2 linked regions of the Cohaesibacter sp. ES.047 genome follow. The protein of the gene in region 2 interacts with the protein of the main gene of each other region in a pairwise test. Links are inferred from orthologs where the notes say so. Each region holds a gene or a part of one and is shown on either strand. Other genes may lie near its edges.

The links.
Region 1: the proteins of recR (region 2) and recO interact in binary tests that used the Escherichia coli proteins (3 or more experiments, as listed by UniProt). The link is inferred for Cohaesibacter sp. ES.047 from one-to-one orthologs.

The regions. Positions count from the first base shown.
Region 1 is NZ_LT907844.1:3,641,929-3,646,773, forward strand. Bases 496-3,285 are described here. They hold recO (DNA repair protein RecO), read left to right. Parts: upstream 496-1,415; coding sequence 1,416-2,156; downstream 2,157-3,285. Other genes in these bases: era (GTPase Era), read left to right, coding at 496-1,280; CPH65_RS16665 (hypothetical protein), read left to right, coding at 2,312-3,285. In the rest of the region: rnc (ribonuclease III), read left to right, coding at 1-314; more of era, read left to right, coding at 348-495; more of CPH65_RS16665, read left to right, coding at 3,286-3,388; parC (DNA topoisomerase IV subunit A), read left to right, coding at 3,613-4,845. UniProt on the Escherichia coli protein: Involved in DNA repair and RecF pathway recombination.
Region 2 is NZ_LT907844.1:2,287,471-2,295,276, forward strand. What follows is about bases 5,049-7,806. They hold recR (recombination mediator RecR), read left to right. Parts: upstream 5,049-5,984; coding sequence 5,985-6,629; downstream 6,630-7,806. Other genes in these bases: CPH65_RS10455 (YbaB/EbfC family nucleoid-associated protein), read left to right, coding at 5,049-5,292; CPH65_RS10460 (LysE family translocator), read left to right, coding at 5,324-5,941; CPH65_RS10470 (DUF1868 domain-containing protein), read right to left, coding at 6,660-7,373; CPH65_RS10475 (DNA recombination protein RmuC), read right to left, coding at 7,467-7,806. In the rest of the region: CPH65_RS10430 (acyltransferase), read left to right, coding at 1-959; nudC (NAD(+) diphosphatase), read right to left, coding at 956-1,948; CPH65_RS10440 (HIT family protein), read right to left, coding at 2,100-2,507; CPH65_RS10450 (DNA polymerase III subunit gamma/tau), read left to right, coding at 2,872-4,851; more of CPH65_RS10455, read left to right, coding at 4,969-5,048. UniProt on the Escherichia coli protein: May play a role in DNA repair. It seems to be involved in an RecBC-independent recombinational process of DNA repair. It may act with RecF and RecO.

The sequences.
Region 1 (4,845 bases), 1.3 Mb from region 2 along the record:
TAGATGGTGGCCTCGATGAAGCCAGCAAGATTGTGACCCGATATTGGGAAAAGCGGATGCTGGATTGGTCCGGACCGTTGCGCGATCCCAAAACCACCTTGCAGGAATGGGTTCAGGGCAACAAGTTGCCGCCACCCGTTTACAGCCTCATGGAACGAACCGGCCCAGATCATGCGCCAGAATTCACCCTCAAGGTCAAGGTACCATCCCTTGAACCGGCCGTGGGCAAGGGCTCGTCAAAGCGGATCGCAGAACAGGAAGCGGCCCGCTCGATGCTCATCAGAGAAGGACAGTGGAACGACGATCAAGCCTGATCCCGTTCCGATTACCTACCGCTTAGGACACATATGACAGATACATCCTCTCAAGACACACAGACACCCGATATGAAGACCCGTTGCGGCTATGTCGCCCTCATCGGCGCACCCAACGCGGGTAAGTCAACGCTGGTTAACAAGCTCGTTGGCTCCAAGGTGTCGATTGTGACGCACAAGGTGCAAACCACCCGATCCCTCATCCGCGGCATTGCGCTCAAGGATGATCGGCAGATGATCTTCGTCGACACGCCCGGCATCTTCGCACCCAAGCGTCGCTTGGAAACCGCCATGGTGAACACCGCCTGGGGTGGGGCCAAGGATGCTGACTGCATCGGCCTGATTGTTGATGCCCGCAAGGGCATAAACGAGCAGATCGAGAATATTCTCGAGCGCCTCGCAGACATCAAACTGCCAAAGGTCCTGATCCTCAACAAGATCGACCTGGTGAAGCGCGACAGCCTTCTGGCGTTGGCCTCAAGGTTGAATGAACAGGTCGAGTTTGAAGCAACTTTCATGGTGTCCGCTCTCAATGGCGATCACACCGATGATCTGCTCGACTATTTCGCCGACAAGATGCCCATTGGACCGTGGCTCTATCCCGAAGACATGATTTCAGATCTGCCCATGCGTCAGTTGGCCTCTGAAATCACCCGCGAAAAGGTCTTCATGCGCCTGCATCAGGAGCTGCCCTACGCCTCGACCGTTGAAACAGAGACGTGGGAGCAAAAAAAAGATGGCTCGGTCAAGATCGAACAGGTGATCTATGTCGAGCGCGACAATCAGAAGATGATTGTGCTGGGCAAGGGCGGCAAGTCGATCAAGGCCATTTCTACGGCCGCGCGCGAAGAGTTGTGCGAGCTTCTGGAGACCAAGGTCCATCTGTTCCTCTTCGTCAAGGTTCGTGAGCGCTGGGTCGATGATCCGGAACGCTACCGCGAAATGGGACTGGATTTCCCGCTTTAATCTGGCCCACAATCAGGCAATAAAGGGTGAGGCTGACCATAAATATGCCTCACCCAGAGCCTCTGCCGCACGCCATATGTGCGTGACCTGTTTCGCGGCTTTTCTTTCCCCTTAAATCAGTTCAATCTCTGAGCCATGGAATGGACAGACGACGCAATCATTCTGGGCACCAAGCGTCACGGCGAAACCTCGGTTTTGCTGGAGGTGATGACGCGCAGTCACGGCCGTCATATGGGGCTGGTGCGGGGAGGGCGCTCGAAGCGACTTCAGCCGGTTCTTCAGCCTGGCAATGGTCTTCGTGTTACGTGGCGCGCACGCCTTGAGAATCATATCGGCCAATTCACGGCAGAACTTGACACCTCACGAGCAGCGGCCCTGATGGCCAAACCGCTCGGGACATACGGCATGCAATTCCTTGCGGAACTCACGCGCCTGCTGCCTGAACGAGACCCGCACCCCTATCTCTTTAATGCTCTTAGCGTGATCGTTGATGAACTCAAAGAAGGCGATATCGCCGGCGAGCTCTTGGTGCGCTACGAACTTGCGCTGCTCACCGAACTCGGGTTTGGCTTGTCGCTGGATCGCTGCGCTGCCACGGGACAAACCGGGGATCTCATCTATGTTTCGCCAAAGTCGGGCAGGGCGGTTTCCGCTGAGGCAGGGCGGCCCTATCAGGACCGGATGCTGCCGCTCCCGGCATTTCTCAAAGGGCAAGCTTTGGGCAACCGGCTGACCTTTGCCGAACTGTCGGACGGTTTCCGCCTCAGTGCCTATTTCCTTGACAAGCATCTCTATCAGCCGAACGGGGCGACATCGCCTTCGATCCGGGCCAGCTTCATTGATGCCATCCGCCGGGATCTTGACCTCTCAGAGTGACCACATCTGATGGGGTGGCCGAAACCCTCTCAGAACGCACATATCGCATCTTGCCTGTTACGCCAAAATACTTAGGATGGTGGGCGTCCAAATTCGGGGTGTATGCTTTGTTCAAATATATGAAATCACGAAAATTATTCTTATCACTGTTTGTTGTGACCGCTACTGGTTTTTCTGTCTCCGAGGCGTCAGCGAACTCCAATTATGCAGACATCGCCAAAGCGACCTGCTCTGGCAAGCTCAGTGGTCTGAAAGAAATCCGGGAAGGGGCCTATGAGAGGAAATCGCCCAGCGCGATGCTCTGGCTTCGCTGGCTTTACATGAACAAGAAATGTGAAAGCACCTACACCGGCTCAAAGTCAAAGGCAAAAGAGCTGCTGTTGATGGCGGCTGATGCGGGAGATGCAGGCGCGGCACGAACCGTGGGACGGAATATGATCAGGGGCACCGGCGGATTTGATGCCAACATCAAACAGGGCAAGGAGTATCTCTTCGACTCAGCAGATGCAGGCGAAATCAATGCGGCTATCGATCTGGCTGAGGAATTTGCGTCCGGTGAATATCTCAAGCAGAATTTTAAGACCGCCCAAAATCTCGTTGACTGGGCAAAGCGTCGTGACCACTCAAACAATTTCCGCATCAGAGCGCTTGAGATGAAACTCAGCTTTCAGAGGTCAAAAGCAAACCCAAACAAGAACAAACCCAAGGTCGCCAAATCCAAGTCCGCCAAGACCCAATCTGCCAAACCTCAAAAGGCGAAAGCCAAGGCCGCTGACCAAGGGACCAAGGGAGAGCTTGTCTATTCCGGCATGCCTTTGCAGCTGGAATGCTGGCGCTATGTTGACCTCAAGTCGGCGATCACGGACAATCTGATGAAGGCGACGCGCCAAAACGAGCAGCGCACTGCAAAGCGCGATGCAGTCAAAGAGGGCAATGGCCTGCTCAAGGTACATAATTTCTACTATTTCGATGTTGTGACGCAAGATATGCTTGATCACAGCAAGCACAAAAAGAATGTTGGCGTGGCGGAGAAAATCAGTTTCTACAGCTCAAGAAAACCACCGAAATGCACCGCTACATCCACGATCTATGCAACGCGCAACGACATGCTTGGAACAATAAAGAAGCATTATGTGCGCGTCTGGCCTGCAAATGAGTTGAACTGGCGTCTGGTATCTGTTCCGTCGGGCACACTGTCGAAGCTGGCGAATTTGGGAATAGTCGTTCGCTAAGGCAACGCTTGATGTCATGGTGACTCGGAAATGGAAACGCTCGGGCTTTCAAGCATCAGGCGTTTTTCCGTGGCCCCAACGCCGCGGCAAGAAGTGGAACCACCGCAAGCAAAGCGATTGTTTGAGACTGCGTCGATCCTTTGGGGTAACTCGGGGTGAAACGAAGTCTTGCAATTGCACGAATCGGCCAATTTCGCTAATCAGAGGCCCACAGGAGACCGAAATTGGGAAACGATATCGTAAAGTCTGGGACACTCGAGAGCATCAACCTGCGCGAAGCGCTGGAAGAGCGCTATCTCGCCTATGCCCTGTCCACCATCACGCAGCGTGCCCTGCCGGATGTTCGCGACGGCATGAAGCCGGTACATCGACGCATCCTGTTTGCCATGCGGCAGCTCAAGATGGACCCAAACGGCGGCTTCAAGAAATCCGCACGTGTTGTCGGTGATGTGATCGGTAAATACCATCCGCACGGTGATACCGCCGTTTATGATGCCATGGTGCGCCTTGCGCAGAATTTCGCCTCGCGCTACCCCATGGTTGATGGTCAGGGCAACTTTGGTAACATCGATGGTGATAGCGCCGCCGCGATGCGTTACACCGAAGCCCGCATGACCGAAGTCGGCCGCCTTATGATGGAAGGCATCGATGAGGACGCTGTTGATTTTCGTGAGACCTATGATGGCGAAGACAGCGAGCCCATCGTCCTTCCGTCCAGTTTCCCCAATCTGTTGGCCAATGGTTCAAGTGGGATTGCTGTCGGCATGGCCACATCGATTCCGCCGCACAATGTGTCCGAGCTGTGCGAAGCCTCGCTGCATCTGATCAAATATCCCAACTGTTCCGATGAAAAGCTGCTCGAACTGGTCCCCGGACCGGATTTCCCGACCGGCGGCATTCTGGTGGAAGGCAGAGAGCAAATTCTCGATGCCTATCGGACAGGCAAAGGCGGGTTCCGGGTTCGCGCCAAATGGCACAAGGAAGAGATGGCTCGTGGCGCCTATCAGATTGTCGTCACCGAAATTCCCTATCAGGTTCAGAAATCGCGCCTTATCGAGCGGATCGCCGATCTGATCCAGAACCGCAAGTTACCGCTTCTGGTGGACGTGAGGGACGAATCCGCTGAAGACATTCGCGTGGTGCTGGAGCCAAAGAACCGCACGGTCGATGCGGATCTTCTGATGGAAGCCCTGTTCAAACTCACTGACCTTGAGAGCCGCATACCGCTCAATATGAACGTGCTGACGGATGCTGGCGTGCCTAAGGTTCTGGGGATACGCTCGGTTCTTCAGCACTGGCTTGATCATCGCCGTGATGTCTTGCAGCGTCGGTCGCGGCATCGCCTTGCCAAGATCGAGCATCGCCTTGAAGTCCTCGATGGCTATCTGATTGCCTATCTCAATCTTGATGAGGTGATCCGTATCATCCGCTTCGAGGACGAGCCAAGAAACGAATTG
Region 2 (7,806 bases):
TCTATATTGATCGACTGACTTCCTTTGCCGAATACAAGGCCTTTCTCGTCCGCCGGGTTGCGCGTCTTTATCCGCTGCATCTTTTGACACTGGCCTGCTTCTGCCTTGTCTGGCTCGCTGTGGGGCTTGGCATCGTTAGTGCCAAGATGACCGAGAGCTACAGCTTTGTCAGCCTGATCGAGGAAGTGCTGATGATCAATGCATGGGGCTTCAGCGACACTTTGTCCTTCAACTATGTGTCCTGGTCCCTGTCGGCCGAGTGGTTCGCCTATCTCATGTTTCCGCTATTGGTCGTCATCTGGCAAAAGTGGCAGTTGGGCGGGCTGATCGGTCTGATGTTCGTGACCATTCTCGCCCTTGAAGGTCTGACGTGGATCGGCTTCATGCCCTTCCCCTCCTGGCTGGAGGCGACCACTTGGGGGGCTTATCGCGTCTTTGCAGATTTCGTGTTGGGGGCAACGATCTGTGTTCTGGCCCAGCGCCGCTATGTGCCGATGCGCAGTCAATGGTGGCCGTGGGCAGGATATGCCATGGCGGTCTTTGTTCTGCTGTCTGACCCTGAGTGGGGATATCTGTCCATGATCGCCATCGCGCTGGCTCTGTTTCTGGCCGCGCAGGTGGAAATCAATGCCCCCGAACGCACGGCTTATCTCAACCCCCTGATGCCGTTGTCAGCGGTGTCCTTCGGCATCTACATGTGGCATCCAGTCGTTGCCAGCGCCGTGATCGGCCTTGTCTGGCAACGTTGGCTACTGCCCGACTTCGGAACGCCCTTCTGGGTCATGGTCGCCATCACGGTGATCGGGTCGATGGTGGTCAGTCTGCTTTCGGCCTATTTCTTTGAAGCTCCGGTCCGGCGAGCCATTCTCAATTGGCAAGCTCGCCGAGAAGCGAGGCGCAAAGAACAGGACGCAGGGCTGTCAGCCGCCCGCGCCAAGCAGTTTGACTTGCGGGCTTAACCAGCGTCCACCCAATAGCGAATGAGCCAGGCCGCAATGGAAAAGCGACCCGGAATATGCGGTAGACCACAGCTGGAGTCCCGGCTCAACATTTCCCGAACCTGATCGCGTGTGAACCAGCCTGCGTTGGTCAACTCCGTCGGATCGATGGAAATCTCCGAGCTCAAAGCCTCGGCAAAGCAGCCGAGCATCAAGGACGAGGGAAAGGGCCATGGCTGGCTGGTGAGATACTGAACCGCACCAATCGCAATGCCTGCCTCTTCCTCTATCTCCCGCCGCACCGCATGCTCAAGGGTCTCGCCCTGCTCCATGTAGCCGGCAAGGGTCGAATACATCGGCGAGTCAAACCGCGTGTGATGGCCCAGAAGACACCGTTCGATGCCTGCCTCGTCGCGATGGATGGCGAGCATGATGACGACAGGATCCGTGCGGGGAAATTGAAACGACGAACAGCTCGGACAATCCCGCCGCGCACCGGAGAGGGCCACCTGTGTCAGGGCTCCGCATTTCGAGCAGTAGCGCTGCGTGTCGTGCCAATGGAGCAAGCTGGTTGCCTGCGCCACAGCGCCCACCTGATCCGGGGGCAAAAGAGCCTTGAGCCCCACGTCGCGCACGGTTCCAGCGCAATAACCAGCCTTCTCGTCAAGCGCCTGACCTGCCTCGCCCTTGAGGCGTGTTGCGAGCCTTGGGGCGTTATCCTCATCCGGATCGGTGCCAAGCAGGATGACGCTGTCCATGTCTCCCCCCAACCGTTCCACACTGGCCAAACAGAACAACGGATCAAGCCTGTCGTCACGCTGGCGCATCACGACTTGATCGCCATCGAACAGATAGAAGCGCGCACCCGGTGCTGCCATCATGCGTTCAAGAGTGGTTTCGTCCCGTGCTTCGGTGTCGCGATCAAGGCGGTTGTGCGCATATCCAAGACCTTCAAAGGTCGGCAGCGTGTGCGAAAAGGCAAAGAAGTCGTCATTGGAAAGGCTAGCCATTGGATCCGGACCATTCATTCTTTAATAGCGGGCTGTGAAAGCGGGGATCAACCCTGAGAACCGGGAGGAGAAAACAGGGCAGGGGGATGATATGGCTCTCTTTTACGCGCCCTTCAGCGTCTTATGCAAGGGATCTGTCTTTTGCAAACCGTCAGAGCAGCGCGGCTCTGAGCGTTTCGATCATTTTCTCCGCGTCCTGGTCAGAGTAGGGGCGGGCTGGCAATTTGCCCCAGATCGGGCCGGGCCATGCGCCGTCGCCTTCATTGCGAGCGATCACATGCACATGGAGCTGACGGACCTGATTGCCCAGTTGCGCCACATTGAGTTTGTCGCAGCCAGTGGCCTGTTGCAGCGCTTGGGATACCTGCCGAATCTCGTCCATGAGCAAGTGTTGCTCGCCACGGGCCAGATCAATCAGTTCCACAAGACTGCTTCGCTGGGGCACCATCAGCAGCCAGACGAAATTGGCATCGTTCATCAGCCGCACGCTACACAGCTCAAGCTCGGCCAGTGGCAGACTGTCGCCTTCGAGTTGGGGATCAAGTGTGAATTGGGCCATTGTGTCTCTCCAAGGTTCTGCGGCTTTTTCATCACGATTGCGCTCTGCCTCTTGCATTCGCTTGCAACAAATGACATATGAACCAGTGGAAGGTTGGCAATGGACGTTCCCCTCGCCAATCGGGTCAGGTCCGGAAGGAAGCAGCCCTAACGAGTTACAGAGCGGGTCATCTGTTCAGCCTTCCACTTTCTCCACAAAATCTGTTCGATCCGGTATCCTGCAAGACGGGCGCTTGATGCACCCTTTCCGCCCGGTGCCTTGCTGTCAACAGGCAGCATCTCACTGCGACAAGAAAGGTGACGTGTCGTTGTCTCCTCTGCTATGGATGGAGCTTACGGTCACAATGGTGAACAAGGACTTCTCGATGGACGGTCAGGATCTTCAATCCCACGCAGGATATCGTGTGCTGGCGCGCAAATATCGCCCGGCAGGCTTTGAAGACATGGTCGGCCAGACGCCGATGATTCGCACCCTGACCAATGCATTCGCCACTGGCAGGATTGCTCAGGCCTACATGTTGACCGGTGTGCGCGGCGTCGGCAAGACCACAACAGCTCGCATCCTCGCCCGCGCTCTCAATTATGAAATTCCCGGTGAGATCGACGAACCGACCATTAATATGGATCGCATCGGCACCCATTGTCAGGCCATCATGGAAGGCCGCCATGTCGACATCATGGAGATGGACGCGGCGTCCCACACATCGATCAACGACATTCGCGAGATCATCGAGGCGGCCCGCTACAAACCGGTGAGCGCCCGCTACAAGGTCTATATCATCGATGAGGTGCACATGCTCTCGACTGCCGCTTTCAATGGTCTGCTGAAGACCCTTGAAGAGCCGCCCGAGCATGTGAAGTTCATTTTCGCAACGACCGAAATCCGCAAGGTCCCCGTCACGGTCCTGTCGCGCTGTCAGCGCTTTGACTTGCGCCGCATTGATGCCGCTGACATGGCAGGCTACATGCGCAAGATCTGTGACAAGGAACAGGTCGATATCGAGGACGATGCGCTGCAGATGATCGCCCGCGCAGGCGAGGGATCGGTGCGCGATTCTCTGTCCCTTCTTGATCAGGCGATTTCCCACGGCGCGGGCAAGATTACCACCGAGACAACCCGCCAGATGCTGGGGCTCGCTGACCGGGCGCGGATCATTGATCTGTTTGAGGCCGTGATGAAAGGCGATATAGCCACCGCACTTGAGGAGTTGAAAGCGCAATATGACATCGGGGCCGATCCAGCGGTCGTGCTCTCGGATCTGGCCGATTTCGTTCATCTCGTCACCCGCCTGAAGCTCACGCCCGACGCCCAGTCGGATGCAGCGGCAACCGAAGCTGAAAAGAGCCGGGGCCGCGATTTTTCCGGTCAGCTGTCTGTTCGGGTGCTATCGCGTGCCTGGCAGATGATCCTCAAGGGGCTGTCGGAGGTGCAGACATCGCCGCGACCTCTGGCGTCGGCAGAAATGGTGCTGGTCCGCCTTGCCTATGTCGCGGACCTTCCCACCCCGGACGAGGCCCTGCGCCATCTGACCAATCGCGATTATCGCCCGCCGATGCCAACGGGCGCGGGCGCCGGTCCATCAGTGCCGCCTGACGCCACCACACCGCCTCCCGATGCCCAAAGCTCTGCGGTGGCAGACCCCCATGAGACGCCTTCAAGCAACAATGGCCCGACGGCCATGCGGGCAACAAGCGGGCGCTCCACACCGGTCTCGACGCCCGATCAGGCTCCCGCTGCGACCTTGGGACAGGCTGAGCCTGTCAAAACTGAAAAGGCAGACCTTCGGCTGGTCGCCAGCAACAGCGAAGCCGACGTCGCCAAACGAAAGCCGACCGGGGATGACGCGCAACCACGCGAATCCTCGCTCAGACCAGTCATCACCCGCTTTGAACAGATCGTCGCAATCGCCAAGAAGAATCGCGATATTGCGCTGCAATTGATACTGGAATCCGCCGTACGCCCGATCAGTATGGAGCAGGGCCGACTTGTCATCGCCTATGACGGCTTTGACAGCGAAGCCTTTCAGTCGAAGCTCTCTCGCAAGCTTGGTGACTGGACCGGCGAACGCTGGATCGTCGAACTTGCAGGTGAGGGCGGCGGCGCGACGATTTCCGAACGCAAGGAAGAACGGGAACGACAGGCCCGCGAAGAGGCCGATCAGCATCCGCTCGTCGAAGCTGTGCGCGACATGTTCCCCGGCTCCAAGATTGTTGATGTTCGCTTCCATCGCGATTTCGAGGAAGAATTCCTCGAAGTGGCCGCGGAAGAGCTCAACGAACAGGAAGACGATCTCCCCATCCTGCTTGCAGATGATGATGACTTCGGGATCGATGAGGATTTGTAGCTTGAACCGGAGCAATCCGGTCTCATATACAGTCCAGTCACAATCAATAGAGTAGCACAGACTGTCCGCTTCGGCTCACACTGGCCGGAAAAGACAGGATCAACAAGGGAAGCGATCATCATGGACATGATGAAGATGATGAAGAAGGCCAAGGAAATGCAGGCCAAAATGGCCGAGATGCAGGAACAGGTGGCCGAAATGGAAGCGACCGGCGTGGCCGGTGGAGACACGGTCAAGATCACCCTGTCTGGCAAGGGTGTGATGAAGACGCTCTCCATTGATCCGTCTTTGATCAATCCCGACGATGCTGAAATCCTTGAGGATCTCATTATCGCCGCGCACAACGACGCCAAGTCCAAGGTCGAAGCTGCGATGCAGGAAAAGATGCAGGATATGGCTGGCGAACTCGGCCTGCCAGCAGGCATGAACCTGCCGTTCTAGGCATCCCGCCCGATGCAAGCGAGTTGATCCGATGACCCTGTCCTCCCTGTTGCTTTATGCCGGGACGCTGTTTCTGGTTGCCAGTGTCCCCGGCCCGAGCATCACTGCACTGGTGGCCCGCGTTCTGAGCCGCGGCTCGCGCGACGTGCTGCCTTTCGTCGTTGCCATGTGGCTGGGGGAAGCGATCTGGCTATCGCTGGCCATCGGGGGACTTTCTATCGTGGCGTCGGCCTTTGCCTCGGTCTTTGTCGTCATCAAATGGCTTGGCTGCGCCTATCTGGTTTATCTGGCCTACACGATGTGGACCACCCGCCAAGATGATGAGACCGAGCAGGGCCTTCCAAACCGCTCGTCAGGTGTCGGCATGTTTCTGGCCGGGTTTGCGGTGACCATGGGCAACCCCAAGATCATGCTCTTTTACGCAGCGCTGCTGCCGACGTTGATCGATCTGGGGTCTGTGACGGCGATTGGCTGGTTCGAGCTGCTGATCACCATGGTGATCACGTTGGCAACGGTCGATCTGGGCTGGGTTTTCTTTGCCAGCAAGGCCCGTCGCCTGTTGCACAGCCCGCGCGCGGTGCGCATTGCCAATCGGGCAGGTGCCGTTGCCATGGCAGGTGCAGCTGCGGCGATTGTCAGCAAAACCTGAAGGGTTGGTCGCCCGCTAGGGGGACCGCAGCAAGAGGTGTGGAATGGCCAATCACATGGCAGGACCTGAAATTGAAAGCCTGATTAAGTTGCTGGCACGCCTGCCGGGGCTGGGGCCGAGATCCGCGCGCCGCGCGGCTCTGCATCTGATCAAGAACAAGGAGCAGCTTCTGGTGCCGCTGTCTGCCGCCATGGCGACCGCCGTGGAGAAGGTGCAGGTCTGTGAGACCTGCGGCAACATCGACAGCAAAAGCCCTTGCACTATCTGCACCGATACCCGGCGCGATCCCACCCTGTTGGTGGTCGTCGAGGATGTCTCGGATCTCTGGGCGCTTGAACGGGCGTCCGTGCTCAATGCCGCCTATCACGTGCTGGGCGGGACCCTGTCACCGCTTGATGGCATCGGTCCGGACGATCTCAATATTGCCGGGCTTCTGGCCCGCACTGCCAGTGGAGAAATCCGCGAGATCATTCTGGCGGTGAATGCCACAGTCGAAGGGCAGACCACGGCGCACTATCTCACCGACCAACTGCAAGCTCAGGCCAAAGAGATGAAACGCTCCGATCCCGCCTTTGAACCGGTCAGAATCTCACAGCTCGCCCATGGTGTGCCGATCGGCGGAGAACTCGATTATCTCGACGAGGGCACGCTTCTGCAGGCCATGCGCAGCCGCAAGGAATTCGGCTAGCCTGAGGCTTATAGGCTGAGACTTTCGGGGTTAGGCGAGCACCTTCAGCTTCTCGAAATGGTTCATGTCCACAAAGGAGCAGAAGGCAGGCGGTTCCAGCTCGATGACCGGAGCCGCTTCCTGTAGATCTTCGAGAATTTCCAGAAGGCCCTTGTGCCATTCCAGCATGGCTTCGTCTCTGAAGCGATCCATCTCATAGGCGAAGGTGATGTGGAACCTATAGCTGTCGTGATCCGGGTGCCGATAGCCGAAAATGTCAGCCAGTCGATCCCGCCAGACTTTCATTATTCTGCGGTCTGCATCCGTCAGCCCTTGAACCGTCAACCCGTTGGGCGTTGCGCCAATGACCTCGACCTTGAAGGGTCCCGGTGCGTCAAAGTCCTCAAGTTGCTTGAGATAATGCTCGGTCATCGCTTCGATGGGCGTATCAAGCGCCATATCTGCCGGCCAGTAGGGCCGCTTGCGGCGATATTCGATGATGCCCTGAAACAGGGTCATATGCAGGCTCGATTCCGCAGTATAGGCCAGCTTTTCCGATTCTGGCAGGGATTGCATGCGGGTGCGCGCATCAATCACCGCCTGCACCGCCATCGACCCATCGACCAGATGGCAGACGATGGTGTTGCCCGGTTCCTCAAGGAAACTGCCATCCCTGCTGTAGCGGGTACCCAGATGGCGCAAGGGCGTGGAATTGAGTGACTTCGAAAAGCCATGCAAATGCTGCGGAAGTGTCTGAAGCGTCATAAAAACCCAGTCTCATTGATGCGGTCAATGGCAAGGTCTATCCGATCGACACAACAGTTTGATGACCTTCGGGCAGCAGTGATCAAAAGAGCCTTACGTCTCGCCGTCAAACAGCGAGGCCATGCGGCGGCTGACTTCATCCTCGGGTCCGGCAATACCCACAGGGCGGGCGCGCGCCCGAGACCCTGTTTCCGGCGGCGTCTCTGGCTCTGATGGCGTGGTTTGCTCTTCGGCCTGTTTCTTTGCCAACTCTCTGGCCTGATCCTTGGCGATGGCTTCAAGCTCGGCTTCGCTGACGTCAATATCCTCGATTTTGCGACCGCGTTTGACGATCTTGCCCGTCGACGTCAGGATCTGATCGACATCTTTCTGGGTCTGGCCAAAATGGCTTTGCAGCTTGGATACCCGATCATCAAGGCGCATGACGTCTTCC